DNA from 3 places in the Idiomarina sp. ST20R2A10 genome. Region 1 is predicted to be linked to each of the others. Evidence: predicted binding sites of a transcription regulator. Region 1 holds the regulator's gene; each other region holds the start of a gene.
What was found. Region 1 encodes FliA, which starts transcription of late flagellar genes. Its sites were predicted from a motif close to CTAAAGNTNNNNNNNNNNNNGCCGATA; they were not measured.

Region 1 (6,856 bases):
CATTACCAGCGCGGTATTGTTTGCCATGGGGGTTATTCCCGGTATGCCGCATTTTGCCTTTTTAAGCATGTCTGCGGTGTTAGCCGGCGCGGCTTACTTTAAACTTAAGAAAACCAAGACTGAAGAAGGCGAACTGGTTGAAAAAGAACAGGAGCAGCAAGTTCAGCAGGCGCAACAAAAAGAGCTCAGCTGGGATGACGTACGCCACGTTGACACTATAGGTCTGGAAGTTGGTTATCGCTTAATTCCTTTGGTGGATAAGCAGCAGGGCGGTGAATTGCTGTCACGCATTAAAGGTGTACGTAAGAAGCAGTCTCAAGAGTTTGGTTTTCTTGTTCCGGCCGTACATATTCGGGACAACCTCGATTTAGGCCCCAACAGTTACCGCATTACTCTTATGGGTGTGACCATGGGTGAAGCTGAAATTCGTCATGACTGGGAGATGGCGATTAACCCGGGTCAGGTATTCGGTGAGCTGGACGGTGAGAAGACAAAAGATCCGGCCTTTGGCCTGGATGCTGTCTGGATCCGTCCTGAGCAACGCGAGCACGCTCAAACTCTGGGTTATACCGTGGTTGACGCTGCAACTGTAGTCGCTACTCACTTAAGTCAGATTGTAACCAACCATGCATCTCAGCTGCTGGGCCACGAAGAAGCACAAGAATTGCTGGATCGTCTGGGGCGTACTCATCCTAAGCTGGTTGAGGGGCTGATTCCGGATCTATTGTCACTGGGCAACTTTGTGAAAGTACTGCAGAACTTACTGGACGAAGGCATCGCGATTCGGGATATGCGCACTATTGTACAAACTTTGGTTGAGTATGCAGGACGTAGCCAGGACCCAGAAGTACTGACGGCTGCAGTCAGAATTTCACTGCGTCGGTTAATTGTTCAGGACATTGCTGAAGGGGCGGCGGAATTGCCCGTCATAACTTTGGCACCAGAGTTGGAACAGATGTTGCATCAGTCACTGCAAATGGCTGGTAATGACGGAAATCAGCAAGGCGCCGGAATCGAACCTGGTTTGGCCGAACGCCTGCAACAGTCATTACGCGAAGTGCATCAGCAGCAGGAAATGAACGGGGAACCTTCAGTACTGCTGACCTCAGGGCTTTTACGGTCAACCATGGCGCGTTTTGCGCGTCACGCTACCGATGGTATGCGCGTGTTGTCCTATCAGGAAGTACCGGATGATAAACAAATTCGCATTGTCAGCTCAATTGGTGGACAACAAAACGGTGGTGAACAAACCGCCACACAAGAGTAACGGGAGTCGCTTGTGAAGATTAAACGCTTTTTTGCCGAAGATATGCGCCGTGGATTGCAACAGGTTAAAGAAACCTTAGGTCCGGATGCGATTATCCTGTCCAATAAGAAAGTAAACGGTGGTATTGAGCTGGTTGCAGCCATTGACCCCGATGCGCAACAGGCACAGCCAATGGCTGATCAGGCCCCAAATGAGCCGGCTGCGTCAAAGACACCGGAAGTGCCGGCTGAGTCTTTGCAAGAGCTGTTGCAACGTCAGGCACAGGTTGCACAGCCCACACAGCCCACTGCTGCGCAAGCGACTACTGAACCGGCACAACGGCCAGAGCCGAAAGCCGAGCCACAAGAATTTAACGCTTCTCAACTCAGCGACGATATTTTTCCTGAACAAGTAAACGCACCGGCAGCAGACGACTCCCAGGCCATTGCTGAACTTCGCTCTCAGGTCAATGGAATTCGTCAGTTGCTGGAACACCAGTTAAGCGGCTTGATGAAACAAGAAATGGATCGTGAAGAACCAACCCGCTCTATGCTGATGAACCGCTTAATGGATATGGGCTTGAGCGAGCGAGTTGCCGACCAGATTGCCTGTTTTATTCCTGAAGGCGGATCAGATGATGAAGCCTGGGAACAGACTCTGCATTTATTAGAAGGTCAGCTGAATACGACCTCTGACGACATTTTGACGCGCGGTGGAGCGGTTGCGTTAGTCGGCCCTACCGGTGTCGGTAAAACCACGACCATTGCGAAGTTAGCCGCTCGTTATGCGCAACGCCATGGTGCCGATAAAGTGGCTTTAATTACCACCGACACCTTTCGTATTGGTGCCAGTGAACAATTACAAACCTATGGTCGTATCATAGGGTGTCCGGTCAAAGTGGCAAAAAATGCACAGGAACTGGCAGATGCATTACTTGCGCTACGTCAAAAAAGTCTTATTTTGATTGATACGGCAGGCATGGGTCAACGCGACAAGCGTTTGAACGAACAGTTAAGCCAGCTTATTCAGAATTCACGATTGCGGATTCGTCCTTACCTGGTGTTGTCTGCAACATCACAAAGCCAGGTGCTGATGGATGCGGTTAAACAATTTAAAGCACTGCCTTTGTCTGGTTGCATTTTTACTAAGCTGGACGAATGCTTAAGTTTAGGTGAGAGTATCAGCGTAGCAATAGAACATGGCTTACCGGTTGGTTATTTAACAAATGGTCAGCAAGTACCTGAAGACATTCGGGTAGCGGATGCCAACTTTATGGTTGCCGAGGCTGAGCGGCTGCTTGATAAAAGCATTTGTTCCTCAGTGTCAGACGTGCCAAAATCGTACTGGAATGAGGCGTTTTCTCGCTGAATTAGCCAATATAATATGAAGCTGTTATCAATCTAGTCAGAAAAGAGATACGCCCGATGGATCAAGCAAGCGGTCTGCGAAGAATGAAACAATCGAAAGTAAAAGTTATTGCGGTAACTGGTGGTAAAGGCGGCGTTGGGAAAACCAACGTGTCGCTGAATATGGCTATCGCAATGGCAAAGCAGGGCAAACGAGTATTAGTGCTGGATGCCGACTTAGGTCTGGCTAACGTCGATGTTATGTTAGGCCTGCGGGTTGAGCGCAACCTTTCTCATGTGTTGAGTGGGCAGTGTGAGCTGGAAGATATTCTGATTGAAGGCCCGGCAGGAATTAAAATTGTTCCGGCAACATCGGGAACGCGTTCTATGGTGGACTTGAGTGAATCTGAGCATGCTGGATTAATAAGAGCCTTCAGCCAGCTTCAGGGAAACTATGACGTATTAATTGTCGATACCGCAGCGGGTATTGGTAATACCGTTGTCAGCTTTGCCAGAGCGTCACAGGATGTTTTATTAGTGGTTTGTGATGAACCCACATCAATTACTGATGCTTATGCACTGATCAAAGTATTGAGCCGGGAGCAAGGCCTGTTTAAATTCAAGGTGGTTGCCAATATGGTAAGAAATCTGCGCGACGGACAAGTATTGTTCAATAAATTGACTAAAGTAACCGATCGGTTTTTAGACGTTGCTTTAGAGCTTGCCGCGATTATACCTTTTGATGACAACTTGCGTTTAGCTGTTAGAAAACAACAACCTATGGTACTGGCTTATCCAAAATCACCAGCCTCTTTAGCGATAAAAGCGTTGGCTAAGAAAGCCATTGACTGGCCTGTTCCGGCTCAAGCCGGCGGGCATTTAGAATTTTTTCTTGAACAATTGATAACTTCTGCCGATAACGAGAGTAAGCGGGATGTTGCCAATGAATAAAGCTGCCGTTTATGCCGCCACTGCTGACAACCGGAATGCCATTATTGAACAGCATACCGGGCTGGTTAAGCGTATTGCACACCATATGATGGCTAGACTTCCAGCCAGTGTGCAAGTGGATGATTTGATCCAGGCGGGCATGATTGGCTTATTAGAAGCTGCGCGTAACTTTGATAACACTAAAGGCGCCAGTTTCGAAACTTTTGCCGGCATTCGCATTCGTGGTGCGATGCTGGACGAAATTCGTCGTGGTGATTGGGCTCCGCGCTCGGTTCATCGTAATCATCGGCGTGTACTGGAAGCCATTCGTCAGGTTGAAAATGAAACCGGACGCGATGCAAAAGACACGGAAGTGGCCGCAAAGCTGAATATGGGTATGGATGAATATCATCATATTTTGCGGGATGTCAGCACGGGACGAATCGTTGGTATTGAAGATCTTGGTGTATCAGAAGATGCTATCATGCCAGAGCAGGTAACGGGTTCAGCTTATGAGCCACAAAGAGATGTTGAGAACGCGGCGTTTCATAAAGCGCTGGTTTCGACAATATCTTCGTTACCAGAACGTGAAGCTTTGGTGCTTTCGTTGTATTATGACGAAGAATTGAATTTAAAAGAGATAGGTGAAGTGCTGAGCGTGAGTGAATCACGAGTCAGTCAAATTCACAGTCAGGCAATGTTGCGACTGAAGTCGCGAATGCAAAATTGGGTTGAATAAACTTTGGTTGTAATCGAGAGCCTCAGTGGAGGGTGCTTTGGATAAAAATATGAAAATTCTCGTTGTGGACGACTTCTCTACAATGAGACGAATCATTAAGAACTTACTTCGTGATCTTGGCTTTACCAATATACAGGAAGCCGATGACGGTAATACCGCATTGCCCATGTTGCAGAACGGTGATTTCGACTTTGTCGTAACCGACTGGAATATGCCGGGTATGCAGGGAATCGACTTGCTGCGTGAAATTCGCAAGGACGATAACCTGGCTCATTTACCTGTGTTAATGGTAACAGCGGAAGCCAAGCGAGAGCAGATCATTATGGCAGCTCAAGCTGGAGTAAATGGTTATATTGTTAAACCATTTACAGCCGTAACGTTGAAAGAAAAGCTCGACAAGATTTTCGAACGAATCAGCTAAAGGGCGAACGACTATGTCTGATAACGCCCATGATATTTCTCTGGAGCAAGCCAAGGAATTAGTAGCCTTGCTTGAAGACGGGAAACAACAGCAGGCTAACCAATTACTGGAAGATGTTTACAACCGTCGTAATGACAAGTTGTTTACCTCTGTAGGCCAGTTAACAAGAGACCTCCACGAAGCGCTCCAGGACTTTCAGGTTGACCCTCGCATTGTGCAAATGACGCAGGATGATCTTCCGGACGCGCAAAATCGTCTGCTGTATGTCATTGAAAAAACTGAAGACGCCGCGAATCGCACGATGGATGCTGTAGAAGCCTGTCTGCCACTTGCAGACGACATGCATCACCGTGTTGAGAAAGTGATGCCGGCCTGGAACCGGTTGATGAGCAATGATATTCAGATAAATGAATTCAAGTCTTTATGTCATGAGGTCGATGACGTACTTAAGCGCTGTGGTGAAAACATGCCTCAAGTGCACGGGTTAATGACTGAAGTGCTTATGGCGCAAGATTTTCAGGATATTACCGGACAAGTTATTCGTCGGGTTATTCAATTGGTTGAAGACGTTGAAAAGAACCTGATTGAATTGCTGAAGATATTTGGTAAAGAAGAAGAACGTCGTAACGCGGAAAAAGCAGGGTCTGCGCCTAAGAAAGATGCAGCCCATGCCGAAGGCCCAATTATCGATGCTGATCAACGCGATGACGTGGTTGGCGGACAAGACGAAGTGGACGATTTGTTGTCCAGTTTAGGTTTCTAGGAGCATCAGTCGCATGAGCTTTGATATGGACGAAGACATTCTGCAGGATTTTTTGATCGAGGCTGGAGAGATCCTCGAGCAACTGTCTGAACAGCTAGTTGAACTGGAAAATGATCCGCAAAACAAAGATCTGTTGAATGCTATTTTCCGTGGCTTTCATACGGTTAAAGGTGGTGCCGGGTTCCTGTCTCTGGGAGCTCTGGTTGATACCTGTCATGGTGCGGAAAACGTATTCGATACCCTGCGTAATGGTCAACGTACGGTCACTTCCGACCTGATGGACGTGATTCTTCAGTCTTTGGATACTATCAATACTCAGTTTGCGCAGGTGCGCGCCAAAGAAGAACCTGAAGCAGCTTCACCGGAGTTGCTGGAATTATTGCATAAGTTGAGTGAACCAGAGTCTGAGGACGAAGCGCCTATAGAGGTTCCAAAAGATGAACCTGCCGAGGAAACAGATCCGGAACCAGAACCTGCAGCAGAAGAAAGCAGCAGCGACAGCATTGATGAAATTCAGGACGATGAGTTTGAAGCGTTGCTGGATGAGTTACACGGTGAAGGCAAAGGTCCCGGAAAAGAAGACAAGCCAGCGGCGTCCAAGCCCAAGGTAAATGAAGACAGTGATGAGATTTCAGATGATGAATTTGAGTCATTGCTGGATGAACTTCATGGGAGCGGCAAAGCGCCTCAAAGTGCTGAGAAAAAACAAGAAAAGCAGAAAGAGCCCGCAAAAGACGACGAAATAACAGACGACGAATTTGAATCCTTGCTGGACGAGTTGCATGGCAGTGGCAAAGCGCCGACGCCGAAAGGTGATAAGCCGGCTAACGAGCCTGCGCCGAAAAAGCCTGAACCCAAAGCGCAGCCAAAACCTGCGGCAAAGCCAGCATCTAAGCCAGAAGCTAAGCCAGAGCCGAAATCAGAGCCTAAAGCGAAACCAGCAGCGGCTCAGCCGGTGGATAAAAAGCCAGCTGCACCAGCGCCAGCTCCAGTTGAGACTACTGTGCGGGTTGATACCAAGCGCTTAGACGAAATTATGAATATGGTCGGTGAGCTGGTACTGGTCAGAAACCGTCTGTTGAGCCTGAGTAATTCTGACGAGTCAGACAGTGCTGAAATGGGCAAAGCTATTTCAAACCTGGATGTTGTCACTGGTGACTTGCAGGGCGCAGTGATGAAAACCCGGATGCAGCCAATTAAGAAAGTATTTGGTCGCTTCCCCCGGGTTGTCCGTGACCTGGCTCGTAGCCTGAAGAAAGAAATCAATCTTGAGATGTACGGTGAAGAAACCGATTTAGATAAGAACTTAGTTGAGGCTCTGGCCGATCCTTTGGTGCATTTGGTTCGTAACTCTGTCGACCATGGTATTGAAATGCCGGATGAGCGTGAAGCGAATGGTAAGTCGCGCTCT
Region 2 (6,856 bases), on a different contig from region 1:
CGGTTACCCGTAATCCGGTGGCATAGAGAACTTCCAGCATAGTTCGGTCACGCAGACCAATGGGAGTTTCTGTATCCGGTTGTTCCAATAGAGAAATCACATCCTCTTCGCTTAACGAGTGTGGAATGCTTTGCGGTAATTTAGGGCGTTTCAGGCGTGCTGTTGGGTCTACTGCCACCCACTGCTGTTTTACAGCAAACTGGAAGAATTTCTTCGTCGAACTTAAAAATCGCGAGGTGCTTCGTGGCGATAAGCCTTGCATACGCCGCCACAACAGGTAGTCCTGCAGCACCACTTCATCAGTGTCCATTAAGGATTTTTTAAGCGATAGCAAATATTCACAATAACGGCGTAAGTCACTGCGGTACGCGGCTTGAGTATTATTGCTGGAGCCATGATGCAGCCAGAGGTGCTCAGTAAAAGCATCAATACGGTCTTCGTCCTCTGGGCGGAGTTGCTTCATGGTTTTTTGGAAATTAGCGAAATGATAATGCTATTATGCCGCATAGCGAGAGCGGCTGAAACTGCTTGTGCAAAACTCTCCGAAAAGAATCAAGTTAAGCGCTAATGAGTAATGCCTAGTTTCTGCAGAACATCGTATAGGCCAGCGGGCCCTTTATATTTGTACTCGTTTTTTTCGTCCGTTTGCGGCTGCTTCTTCTTTTCCAGCCGCTGACGAACCCGCCAGTCCAGGTTATGAAGAAGCTCCAGGGGCAAACGATCAGGCGTTGCATCGGGAATAAGCGGCTGAGGATGAGTTGCGTCCTGTAGTTTAAAGTCTGACAACTGACTAACTGTTGCATAGACACCACTAGCCAGCACCATGCCTGGCTTTACATCTAAAGGCCGCGTTCTGCCGGCACCAATGGTTCTTTGCCAGTTAACTTGCGCAGGGCGCTCAGAAATAACCGGGTCGTCACCCAAGGCAGACACCCAATAAGCAAACTCGCCCGCGAAGCCGTGATTAACTGCTTCGCTCGCGTGTTGCTCAAAGAAATGAGCGGCCTGGTTTTCGACAGCACTATTCTGTACAGCTGAAACTTGACTCATTAAGACTCTGGATAATCGGTTACAGATACTTCTGTATCGGCCAAAGTCCTAAAAGTTTAAGTTTTCTCTTTACAGCTAAGCTAAGACTGTTATTATACGCGCCTCTTGAGTGGAGGGGTTCCCGAGTGGCCAAAGGGATCAGACTGTAAATCTGACGGCTCAGCCTTCGCAGGTTCGAATCCTGCCCCCTCCACCATTTCTTTACTGCACCGGCAGTTGGCTATCAGCCTGAATTACTCTTCCGAAAGCGTTATAACCACCTTACCCTGAGTTTTATTATCTGCAACATAATCCAGTGCTTGCTGAATATCGTCAGCGGCAAAAACCTCATCGATGATAGGTTTTATGGTGCTGCTTTTAAACTTATCGCCAAAATCACGCCACAAACCCTGTAAAATTTTTCCTTTGCGTTCCGGTGATAATGCTCGCAGAGTTGAGCCAATCAGCTTTTGGCGCTTCATCAGCATACGTCCGAAATCAACTTCGCCAGTCACGCCAGCCATTAAACCAATTAAAATAATACGGCCATCCTGTGCCAGATACTGCTGGTCTTTTGCTATAGACTCACCAGCGACAGGATTCAGAATGACGTCGACTTCGCCAAGAGCTTTAACTTCTTCAACAATGTTCTGTTTGTGCCGGTTTATCGCATTTTTCGCCCCCAGTTTCAGGCAAAACTCTGATTTCTCTCCACTACCCACTATGGCGGTAAGCTCATTACCACTTTCCCGGCACAACTGGATCAGTGACGAACCCACACCGCTGGCACCCGCATGAGCTAATACCCGCTCTCCGGGCTTTAAGTCAGCCAGCTGATACACATTGAGATAAGCAGTGGCAAAAGTTTCCAGCCAACCCGCAGCTTCTGCATTACTCCAGTTTTCAGGCACCTCCAGTATTTGTTCAGCAGAAACATTCACTTGTTCAGCAAAACCGCCGCCAGCCAATAACGCGCTGACACGTTGCCCGGTTTGCCAGCCATTGACTTCGCTACCTACTTTTTCTATAACCCCACAGACTTCTAGTCCAGGAATAGTTGAGGCACCTTTAGGTGGTGGGTATTTCCCTGCTATTTGCATTAAGTCGGCACGATTAAGCCCGGCGCTCAGTACCCGCAGCTGAACTTCATTAGCCTGTGGCTCGTCCAGCTCAGGATGGTTCTTCCAGTGTACTTTTTGTTCGGAAATAGCAATTGCTTTCATATCAGCCTCTGTTGCCGCTTAACATTATTGAAATTAGCCAGTATGCTGTCGGTATGAATAAGATCAGGATACTGTTTGACGCAAATGGACAAAACCTTAGAGCTCAATAATAAACGCGTATTATTAATAGATGACCAGAAGCCCTTTCAGGTCATGCTCAAAGGCTTGCTGTTAAACTTGGGGGCGCAGGACGTACAAGTCAAGACCACCGGCGAAGCAGGTATTGCCGCTTACATTAAAAACCCGCACGATATTCTGTTAGTAGACTATAACCTTGGGCGTGGTCGCAATGGTCGTCAGGTTTTAGAGGAACTGCAAGTTCGAGGGTTAATGAAAGAGCATACTCTGTTCTTTATTATTACCGGTGACAACACCCGACCTATGGTTCTCAGCGCACTTGAACTGCAACCCGATGATTACTTGATGAAACCGTTTTCACATCGAGTGTTGCGCTCCCGTCTTGTGCGAGCCTATAAGCGTCGCATGTGGTTAAAGGACGTATTCAAAGCGCTGACAAATCATGATTATGAAGCCTGTATTGGTGCTTGCCAGAAACATATTCAATCTAACAGCCGCTACAGTAATTACTGCCGCAAACTGCAAATTGAGTTGTACAACAAAACCGGTCAATTAGATAAAGCGGAAACGGCAATTAAAGAACTACTTGAGGAAAACTCTCACAGTTGGGTCTTTCTAAAACTGGCTGAAACGCGGTTATTACAAAACTCTCCCGAAGAAGCCCTGAATATTCTTAATCATTTAATTAAGCGCATGCCTAATGCTGTTGAAGCTTATGACCTGAAAACCGAATGTTACCTTCAACAACAGCAGCTGGAAGACGCTTTGGAAAGCGCCCGTGATGCCATCACCATGGCGCCATTTTCAATTGAAAGGCAAACCAAACTGGCCCATATTGCCCGCGACAACGGCGACTTTGACATTGCCAAGCAAGCCATGAACAACGTTTTGCAAATAGCTCGTAAATCGGTTTTTCGTAACGCACATCACTTATGCAACTATTTACGCAGCATTTTAGATGCGGCCGAAAATAGCGATACACCGCAGCAAATCAGTAAGTATCAGACGGAAGCAACAATGGAGCTGCAACGAGCCCGCTATGACGAGCATCTGTTGCATGCCGATATTTCGTTTGAGGATTTGGAATCCATTTTATTATCGCGTATTGATTCATTTAATGGTCGTTTACGCGAAGCTCAGCAACGCTTAAACGAGGTTGTTGGCGAAAAACTGGCGCACAACCAGCCTATCAATAAAGACTTACTACCTGACGTTATCGCCATTTTACTGGATGTCGGGGAGTATGAAAAAGCGAATGCGCTAGCAGCGAATCAGGATGAAAACCCGACTCTTGACAGTTATACCACTAAAATTTTACAGGCACGCTTAGCTGCAGCTCAAAAACAGCAGGATAACTTCTTTGAAGTTCATAAGGCGGGCTTAGATGCTTATCAGCAAGGCAACTATATTCGTGCACTGGAGCTGTTTCGTAAAGCCATGGAGGCCGCGCCAATGAATAGTGGTGCTGCACTTAACTTTATTCAGGCGGCCGTCCGTTATGTTGAAGAAATTCCAGGTGGAGAGCGAGTTCGGCTTAAGAAAGAATGCGATAATTGCTTTAAAGTCTTAGAGGGGCTCCAATTATCCAGTAGCCACAGTAACCGCTATGAGCGGTTACTGGAGCAAACTGAAGGGTTGGAACTGCGCTAGCTCAGCTTTTGGTTAGCGGCTAACTGACCTGATTGATAATCCTTAATAGCCTGCTCAATCTGATCCGACGAATTCATGACAAAAGGACCGTGTTGGGCAATGGGTTCTTCAATAGGTTTAGCGGCCAACAAGATAAAGCGCGCATGTTCAGTAGCGGAAAAATCTAAGGTTTCAGCAGGATCAAGCAAGATCAACTCGCCCTCTTTCGCCGCCTCCCCATTCACTGTCAGCTCACCCTGATAAACATAAGCCAAGCGTCGTTTTTGCCCTTGTGACGGCAAGCTGAAGCTTTCACTTCCTAAGTGAACATCCAGCATTAGAAAGTCTCTTCCCGGCGCGTTTACGGGGCCTTCCTGTTGCTGGTATCGCCCTGAAATAATCCTGATCAGAGCATCATTATTTTTCAACTCAGGAATACTGGCTGCCGGATAGTCGTGCCACTCAGGTTCACTCATTTTTTCATCGGCCGGCAAATTGACCCAGAGCTGAAAGCCCCACATAAGGCCTTCAACTTGCTTCGGCATTTCGGCGTGAATAATACCTTTCGCTGCTTTCATCCACTGCACACCACCAGCATCCACTTCACCGCTATTACCAACAGAGTCTTTATGCTCCATCGTACCCGCCAACATATAGGTCAGGGTACAAAAACCACGGTGTGGGTGCGGCGGAAAACCGGCAATATAGTCGTCCGGGTTATCGGAGCGAAACTCATCCAGCATTAAAAACGGGTCCTGATGCTTTAAACCCGGCTGGTTAATAATACGAGTGAGTTTAACTCCCGCGCCGTCCTGCGCTGGCATTCCCCGGTGTTTGGCTAAAATAACACTCATGACTGGCTACTCCCCTTGCTACTACGGTTATGTGCCTGATGAAAATCGATTTCCGGCCCCTTAGGCACTATTTGCGTCGGATTAATGGTTTTATGACTGGCATAGTAATGCGTCTTAATATGGTCCATCACGACGGTCTCCTCCACGCCCGGATGCTGGTATAGCTCCAATAGGTAATTCCACATGTTAGGATAATCGACAATGCGCTTCTTATTGGTTTTAAAATGCCCAAAATAAACCGCATCGAAACGCACCAGAGTAGTGAATAAGCGCCAGTCCGCCTCGGTTAACTCGTCACCGGCTAAATAGCGGTTCTGACTAAGAATGTTCTCTACTTTGTCTAAGGCAGCGAATAGCGATTCATACGCTTCTTCATACGCCTGTTGTGTAGTCGCGAAGCCACTGCGGTAAACACCGTTGTTAATGTCGTTATAAACCCATTCATTAACTTCTTCTATCTGCTTTTGCTTATCTGCAGGAAAGAAGTCCAGTGTATTCCCGGTCAGTTCATTAAACGCGGAATTAAAAATACGGATAATTTCGGCCGACTCATTGTTCACAATGGTCTGATTTTTCTTATCCCACAGTACTGGAACGGTTACTCTTCCGGTGTATTCCGGGTCGGCTTTTAAATACAGCTGATAAAGAAAGTCCGCGTCATACAGTGGTTCGTTAAGTGGCGCATCAGCAAACTCCCAGCCATTCTCCAGCATTAGCGGATGCACAACGGAAACGTCGATATGACTTTCCAGACCTTTTAATTTACGGAAGATAAGCGCCCGGTGAGCCCACGGACATGCGTAAGAAACGTAAAGGTGGTAACGCCCGGATTCAGGCTCAAACTCAGTACCCTGCGCTACGGTATTGCGAAATTGTGATTCGCTACGGACAAAGCGGCCACCATGTTTTTTGGTGTCATACCACTTGTCGTGCCATTGACCATCAACTAATAAACCCATAATAAACTCCTTAAGTTGGTATACCCTTATAATAGAGTCTATTTTTTGGAATTATTAGCGCATTATTTTCTATTTATTTTTCTAAAAAATAGAACTATAGAAAAGATTCAACCACATCAGCGGCTTTTTCGCTCGCCGACACCTTCAATTGCTGGTGAATATTCGTAAACTGCTCCAAAAGCGGCTGGTTGTCTTGCTCAATTAACCGCACTAGCGCTTGTTCGATTGCCTCTTCCGAAGCTTCTGATTGAGCCAGTTCCGGCACAATTTCTTTACCCGCTAAGAGGTTAGGTAAAGAGAAAAAAGGTGCGTGAAACAAACGTTTAATGATTTGATAAGACAACCAATGAAAACGATAAGCGACTACCATTGGCCGTTTAATCAGCAAGGCTTCAAGCGCAACAGTTCCCGACGTTAGCAGTAAATAATTGGCTGCCGCCATAACTTTTCGACTTTCACCAACAGGTAATACAATATCCAGTTCAGGACTGAACTGATCAACTAATTCCCGAAATTGTATGGCTCGAGCTTCGCTTATCATAGGAGCAACAAAGCGTAATTCCGGATATTTTTTTGCTAGCTTGTTCGCTACATTCAGAAATACCGGCGCCATACGGGCAATCTCACCCTTACGACTTCCAGGTAAAATGGCAAGATACGTAACATCAGGTTCAAGTTCCAGCTCGTTACGTGCTTCCGTCTGTTGCCACTGCATAGGAATATCATCTGCCAGAGGGTGACCAACAAAGGTTGCTGGTAGCTGGTGTCTATCGTAGAAGTCTTTCTCAAAAGGCAATAAACACAGTACGTGATCCACTGCCTTTTTTATGCCTTTGATACGACCTTCACGCCATGCCCAGACAGATGGACTGACATAATGAATAGTAGGGATACCGGCTTTTTTAAGGCGAGCTTCAACCGTCAGATTAAAGTCAGGAGCATCAATGCCTATCATCACATCCGGTTGCTCAGAAATAAGATAGTTGACCAGGTTCTTTCTGTGTTTTAACAGCTTAGGAAGTTGCTGAAAGACCTCAGCAATGCCCATAACGGCCAAATCATCCATGGCAAAGAACGAGTCCAT
Region 3 (6,856 bases), on a different contig from region 1:
ACCGGCCGTAAAATTGTGACACTGCGGGGCGATATGCCGCAAAGTGATCGTCAGCGCATTATGAACGAGCTTAAACAAACGACGGAAATTACCTTAGTTGCTACTGATATTGCAGCGCGAGGGCTGGATGTAGACGACATCACTTTGGTGGTTAATTATGACCTTCCTAAGCAAGCTGATGTTTATCTGCACCGAATTGGGCGCACAGCCCGCGGCGGACAAAAAGGAACGGCCGTATCGCTGGTAGAAGCACATGATGCTTTATTACTGGGGCGTGTCGAGCGTTACCTGGACGCCAAACTAGACAGACGAACTATTGAAGGGTTAAAACCTCAATATAAGTTTCCGTCGACAGAAAAGTCCCGCTCGAAGAAAAAAGTGAAGAAGAAAACGGATAAAAAGAAGAAGTCGCGTTAACGCGACTTCTTGCTTAGTAAATGGTGCAAAATAAAATAAGCTACAACGCCACTGGCATCCGCTAACCAATCGTAAACATCAGCGCTACGCCCGGGCGCATAAGACTGGGCTATTTCTATTAATAAGCCATAACAAACCAGAATTAGTAACGACAGTTTAGCTGACAAGGCAAACGCTCTGTGAAAGGTCAGGGCCAGAACAAAGAAGATGCCAAAATGAACCAGCTTATCCAGGTGCGGAATGCTCTGAGCTCCGGTACTTGGAAACTGCCACAAAAAGAGAAAGGTGGCTGTTGATAACACAACAAAAAATAGGGCTCTTGCCAGCATAGTCTACTTCTCTCTAAATTAGGGCTTATAAACCGATACGTTGTTATAGCCATTTTCGTGCAATAACAAAGCCTGCATCCGGCTCATAATGCCTTGGTCACAGTACAGCAAGTATTCCCGGCTTTGATCCAGTTCAGCAAACTGAGAGGCTAATTTGAAAAATGGAATTTCAATAACCTCAACTTCTACTGACAAGGGTGCTGCTTCAATTTCTTCATCGTTTCGAATATCTATGATGGTTGTGTCGCTACTGAGTTCCGTTGTGGTATCCGGCAGCGCCAGCTCTGCGTCCGTTTGCGTCGCTATATCCTGCATGCTCAGTACGTTTGACGCCCGTACCACCTGATCCAGTAAATCTTTGTTAAGCTTCGCTTCTTCGGCTTCGATAACCGCCGGAATGGCTTTCACTGTCGGCTTATTAGAAATAACGCCACAATATTCAGGAATGGATTTAGCCAATGGCTCGGTGCCGATGCGCTTTGCCTCATCCACAATTTCCTGCTTGTCTTTGGTTATTAGCGGACGTAAAACCAATGCCGATGTCGCCTGATCAATCACTTTTAAATTGGACAGGGTCTGACTGGATACCTGCCCCATAGCTTCACCCGTTACCAGCGCCTGCGCTTTTACATAACGAGCGACTTTATCCGCAGCCCGCAGCATTTGCCGTTTTAACACCACGCCCATCTGACCGTTATCCACGTTTGTCAGAATGTCATCAACAATAGGGGCAAAATCAACACTGATAAACTTAATGGGGTGCGAGGAGCTGTAGCGCTTCCACAAATAATAAGCTATTTGACGCACTGCCACTTCATGGGCGTCACCACCTAAATTAAAAAAGCAAAAGTGAGTTCGCGCACCGCGCCGGATAAAATCATAGGTTGCAACGCCGGAATCGAAGCCACCGCTTAGCAATGACAGTACGGTTTCCTGAGTAGGAATAGGAAAACCACCTAAGCCATTAATTCGTTCCCCCACCAGGTGCACAATCTGGTTGGTAATTTGCAGCGCAATGTCCAGGTCCGGGTTAGAGAGGTTTACAGAAGTATCAGGAACACGTTCCAGCAAATAGCCGCCGACGTAACGTTCTAGCTGTTGTGAGCTGAACTCGTGATTACCTTTGCGCTTAACCCGCATAGCAAAGCTTTTACCCGGCAAGCGCTTTAACCAATGCTCACCAACCAGCTCGGCAACCGCATCAAAATCGGTTAGAGGCTGTTCTATAACTTCGGCAAACCAGGAAATACCAGGGGTGTTTTGCAAAATTTCTTTGATTTCACTACGTACCTTTGAGTCGTCGCCATCAGCGGACACTTCGATGCGATCCCACAGCCATTTAACGTATACCGAGTCGTCAACCGGAGCCAGTATTTTACGCAGGTTATTGGTCAGTACTTTACCGTAACGCTTACGAACAGAACGGCTTTTAATGGTAATTTCAGCGTGCAGGCGAACAACAAACTTCATAGCAAAATCGTCAAGTCTTTAGGAAAGTGGGCAATTATACGTGTCCTGCCCGGCAGAAACCAGCGCTCAGTCGATAACATCAACCGGGTCAGATTCTGCCGCTTTACCTTGCATTATCAATATTTCAACACGACGGTTTCGCTTGCGGTTTTCTTCCGAGTTATTCGGCACCAATGGCTTAGTATCCGAGTAACCCATAACCACCAGACGATCTTCGCTAAAGTCATCCACTTTCAGCATTTCTTCTGCAACCGCAACCGCTCGCTTACTGGAAAGATCCCAGTCCGATGAGTAGATTTCCGATACCAGTTTTTCATTATCACTGTGGCCAGAAATAGTGACCTCACCCGGAATATCTTTCAGTGCCCCGGCAACCTGCTGAATAATAGGCCGGAACTGCGGCTGTAAAAATGCCGAACCTTCAGGAAATGAGCCTTGTTCACGTATGCGAATAATAATTTGCTGACCGTGCTGCTCAAGCTCAATAGTGCCGGCTTTAATCTCATTCTCAAGCTGCCGCTCGATACGACGCATAAGCTCCTTAGATACCTGCGTCATAGCCTCAGTGTTTTCTGCTTCTGCTTCTTTTTGGTCGTCTGCGCTGTCGGACTCCTGACCGCCCCGCTCGGTTTGCTGACCTCCGGCAAAGTCGGACTCACCTTCCTGAAATTCCAGCATCTGCTGCGTCATTTCTACGGTCTGCTGCTGGATAGTTTCAATGGGCGTTGGCTCTGGCCGCCCGGGACGGAACTCCTGAGCGATAACGCTGGTACCCTTAGGAATGTCTTTGACTTCAATTTTATTTTGAACACCTAAAGCGTATTTCATTGAACCGGCTATTTGCTTAAATTTCAGCACGTCCATTTCGGAGAAAGCCAATAACAGCACAAAGAAGCACATGAGCAAGGTCATGAGATCGGCAAAGGTTGCCATCCACATAGGCAATCCCGGCGGCGGACAGTTGCAGTCCTCTTCTTCTTCGTCTCTGACTTTCTCTGAGGCCATAACTACTCGTCCTCATCCTCGTTACCAATACGCTTAGATTCAGCTAAGTAATTACGTAAAATGCCTTCAATGACACGAGGGTTCTGACCGTCCTGAATACCTAAAATAGCATCCAGTATCAGTTGCCGGTTCAGCTTTTCCTGTTCGGCTCGTAACAACAACTTATTCGCAATAGGAATAGCAATAACGTTGGCTAAAAAGGCACCATAAAGGGTTGTTAACAAAGCAACGGCCATAGCTGGTCCTATCGCTTTCGGGTCATCCATATTAGACAGCATCGCAACCAGACCAATCAGGGTACCAATCATACCCATAGCCGGGGCGACATCGCTCAGTATTTTAAATACACGGGCACCCTCTTCGTGGCGGGCAAAACTCATCTTTATGTCTTTTGACAAGGTTTGGCGGACAACTTCGGCATCGTGGCCATCAACCAGCATGTCTACGCCTTTACGAAAAAACTTATTCGGAATTTCCGCTTCTTCTAGTGCCAGAAAGCCACCTTTACGCGCCGAATCAGCCATTTCCACAGCCGTGTCGATAAGCTCTTGCGGGTGTTCAATTTTAAAGAAAAACGCCTTAACAACCACTTTCCCCGTACCCAGAAACTGGCTTAGAGAAAAGTTCGCTAAGGTTATAAATAATGAACCGCCGAATACGATAAAGAATGAGCGAGTATCTAAAAACAGACCAATATCCCCACCCAGAACCATAGCAACAATGACAAAGCCAACGGCACCGATAATTCCTACGAGCGTTGCTATATCCACTCAGCCTTCCTCCCCGATTTGAGTTTTCATTTATGCTGCTGTGCTCATTCTTAAACAATCGCGTCGCGCTTACAAGCGACATCTGTTCATCTTACACAGGAATAATGAGATCATCGGCTGACATTCCGGATTCTTTATCGGATAATTAACTTTCATTCTATTAGCAATGCGGCTCATCACAGATATTAAGGCAGACTCAGCTATGGCAGACGAACAGAAACAGCAATCCTTTGAACAGGCTCTGGAGCAGTTAGAACAGCTGGTTAATGAACTGGAACAAGGCGACTTACCGCTTGAGCAATCGCTGAAGAAATTCGAACAAGCCATTGCCTTATCACGTTCCAGCCAGCAGCAGTTGCAGCAAGCCGAGCAAAAAGTGACAACCTTGCTGGCCGAGCAGCAATCTGAAACTGATGAAAGCAATGGAGAACTGATGTGACGATTAACTCGTTAACAGCAGCAACACGAGAACAAGTCGATACCTTCTTAAAGCAAACGCTTGCGCAGTTAACCCTGAATTCGCGTCTGAATCAGGCCATGCAGCACGGTGTGTTAATGGGCGGAAAACGTATTCGCCCTTACCTGCTGATGACTGTTGCCGATATTTGTGGCGCTAATAAAAACGATGCTCTTAGAGCCGCCGCATCAGTGGAATTAATACACGCGTATTCGTTAATTCACGACGACTTGCCAGCAATGGATGACGACGACTTGCGCCGTGGTCAGCCGACTTGCCACATTGCTTACGACGAAGCGACAGCCATTTTAGCCGGAGATGCGCTACAGACACTGGCTTTTGAAGTCTTAACCGAAAACCGTATGGAACAATTGCCCAGTGAACGACAGCTGCAATTGGTTCAGGTACTGGCTAAAGCCAGCGGTGCCCGCGGAATGTGTGCAGGTCAGGCAATAGATTTACAGGCGACAGCTAAAATCCTCACTGAAGACGCTCTGGAGCAAATGCATTTAAGTAAAACCGGCGCGTTGATAACAGCCGCCGCCACTATGGGTGTGTTGTGCGGTAATAACAATTCACAACAATGGCGGAAAAAGTTTGAGCAGTTCGCTCATTACCTGGGGCTGGCATTTCAAGTACAGGATGATATCCTCGACGTAACAGGTAACACTGAAGCTCTGGGCAAACCTCAGGGTTCAGATACCGCGTCTGAGAAGTCAACTTACGTGCGTTTGCTTGGGATAGAAGGTGCTCAGCAACGCCTGCAAAACTTACACCATAAAGCACTACAGTCGTTAAGCGATATCCCTTACAATACAGACAGACTTGAACAATTTTCCGACTTGCTGTTAAAGCGGGACCACTAACTGAATGACTCAACAATATCCGTTACTTGATAAAATTAACTCCCCCGCTGACCTGCGCCGTTTACCGCGGACGCAATTGCCGCAACTGTGCGCAGAAATTAGACAGTTTTTATTAACCTCAGTGAGCCAAAGCAGCGGCCACCTCGCGTCAGGTTTAGGCACCGTAGAGCTTACGGTTGCCCTGCATTATGTGTATCACACACCAGAAGATAAGCTGGTTTGGGACGTTGGCCATCAGGCTTACCCACATAAAATTCTGACCGGGCGTAAACAACGGTTGCACTCTATTCGTCAAAAAGACGGGCTTCACCCTTTTCCCTGGCGCGAAGAGAGTGAATACGATGTGCTCTCAGTCGGGCATTCAAGTACGTCTATATCAGCAGCGTTAGGCATGGCGGTAGCAGCGCAAAGGCAAAGTCTACGACAAAAAGTTGTCTCCATTATCGGCGACGGTGCAATGACCGCCGGTATGGCATTTGAAGCCATGAATCATGCTGGTGATATAAAACCAGATATGCTGGTGGTGCTGAACGACAATGACATGTCTATTTCAGAAAACGTTGGTGCTCTGAACCATCATTTCGCCCGCCTTTTATCTGGTCGTTTTTATACCTCGCTGCGGGAAGGCAGCAAAAAATTACTCAGCCCGCTGCCTCATATTCGTCATTTTGCCAGCCGTGCCGAAGAGCACATGAAGGGCATGATGGCACCGGGCACTATTTTTGAAGAGCTGGGATTCAATTACATAGGACCGATAGACGGCCATGATGTTGATACTCTGGTTGATACGTTATCGAACATGCGCAGTTTAGGCGGCCCGCAGTTGCTGCACATTGTGACGCAAAAAGGCAAAGGTTACCGACCTGCAGAGAAAGATCCTATTGGTTACCATGGCGTGCCAAAGTTTGATCCCAAAGAGTCCAGCCTGCCTGAGAAAGCACCGGGTATTCCCAGCTATTCTGAAATTTTTGGCCAATGGCTGTGCGATACCGCAAGTAATGACAAGTCGCTAATGGCAATAACACCGGCCATGCGTGAAGGCTCTGGCATGGTGACGTTTTCACAGCAATATCCACAACAGTACTTTGACGTGGCTATAGCTGAACAGCACAGTGTGACTTACGCAGCGGGCCTGGCTATTTCAGGACTGAAACCGGTTGTCGCCATTTACTCCACCTTTTTACAGCGCGGTTATGATCAGCTCATTCACGATGTCGCTCTGCAAAACCTTGATGTGCTCTTCGCCATTGACCGTGCCGGTATTGTCGGTGCCGATGGCCCCACTCACCAGGGCGCATTTGACTTAAGTTACCTTCGTTGCATACCTAACATGGTGGTAATGGCTCCCAGTAATGAACAAGAGTGTCTGGACATGCTAACCACCGGGTATCAGTACAAAGGTCCGGCAGCGGTTCGTTATCCCCGTGGAGCCGGTGTTGGTCTGGAGCTTCGTAAGGGTAAAGTTATTGATATAGGAAAAGCTCAAACCCTTACTGAGGGGCAGAATATTGCTTTCCTTAATTTTGGTACCCTGCTGCCGGA

Region 2: the regulator FliA is predicted to act here: its motif matches at 1,085-1,111, upstream of ACP7H9_RS02855 (VC2046/SO_2500 family protein).
Region 3: the regulator FliA is predicted to act here: its motif matches at 4,103-4,129, upstream of pomA (flagellar motor protein PomA).

What each region holds. Positions count from the first base shown of each region.
Region 1 covers NZ_JBNIEY010000008.1:31,335-38,190, reverse strand. The annotation lists gene flhA (flagellar biosynthesis protein FlhA) at 1-1,267, shown strand, start outside; gene flhF (flagellar biosynthesis protein FlhF) at 1,280-2,614, shown strand; gene ACP7H9_RS11180 (MinD/ParA family protein) at 2,671-3,543, shown strand; gene ACP7H9_RS11175 (RNA polymerase sigma factor FliA) at 3,536-4,261, shown strand; gene cheY (chemotaxis response regulator CheY) at 4,299-4,682, shown strand; gene ACP7H9_RS11165 (protein phosphatase CheZ) at 4,696-5,445, shown strand; gene ACP7H9_RS11160 (chemotaxis protein CheW) at 5,459-6,856, shown strand, end outside.
Region 2 covers NZ_JBNIEY010000001.1:579,189-586,044, forward strand. The annotation lists gene xerD (site-specific tyrosine recombinase XerD) at 1-463, opposite strand, end outside; gene ACP7H9_RS02855 (VC2046/SO_2500 family protein) at 565-1,050, opposite strand; tRNA gene ACP7H9_RS02860 (tRNA-Tyr) at 1,162-1,246, shown strand; gene ACP7H9_RS02865 (NAD(P)H-quinone oxidoreductase) at 1,284-2,252, opposite strand; gene ACP7H9_RS02870 (tetratricopeptide repeat-containing response regulator) at 2,337-3,980, shown strand; gene ACP7H9_RS02875 (pirin family protein) at 3,977-4,813, opposite strand; gene ACP7H9_RS02880 (glutathione S-transferase family protein) at 4,810-5,772, opposite strand; gene lpxB (lipid-A-disaccharide synthase) at 5,867-6,856, opposite strand, start outside.
Region 3 covers NZ_JBNIEY010000002.1:201,263-208,118, forward strand. The annotation lists gene srmB (ATP-dependent RNA helicase SrmB) at 1-417, shown strand, start outside; gene ACP7H9_RS05135 (VanZ family protein) at 414-746, opposite strand; gene thiI (tRNA uracil 4-sulfurtransferase ThiI) at 765-2,216, opposite strand; gene ACP7H9_RS05145 (flagellar motor protein MotB) at 2,283-3,221, opposite strand; gene pomA (flagellar motor protein PomA) at 3,224-3,991, opposite strand; gene ACP7H9_RS05155 (exodeoxyribonuclease VII small subunit) at 4,194-4,430, shown strand; gene ACP7H9_RS05160 (polyprenyl synthetase family protein) at 4,427-5,314, shown strand; gene dxs (1-deoxy-D-xylulose-5-phosphate synthase) at 5,319-6,856, shown strand, end outside.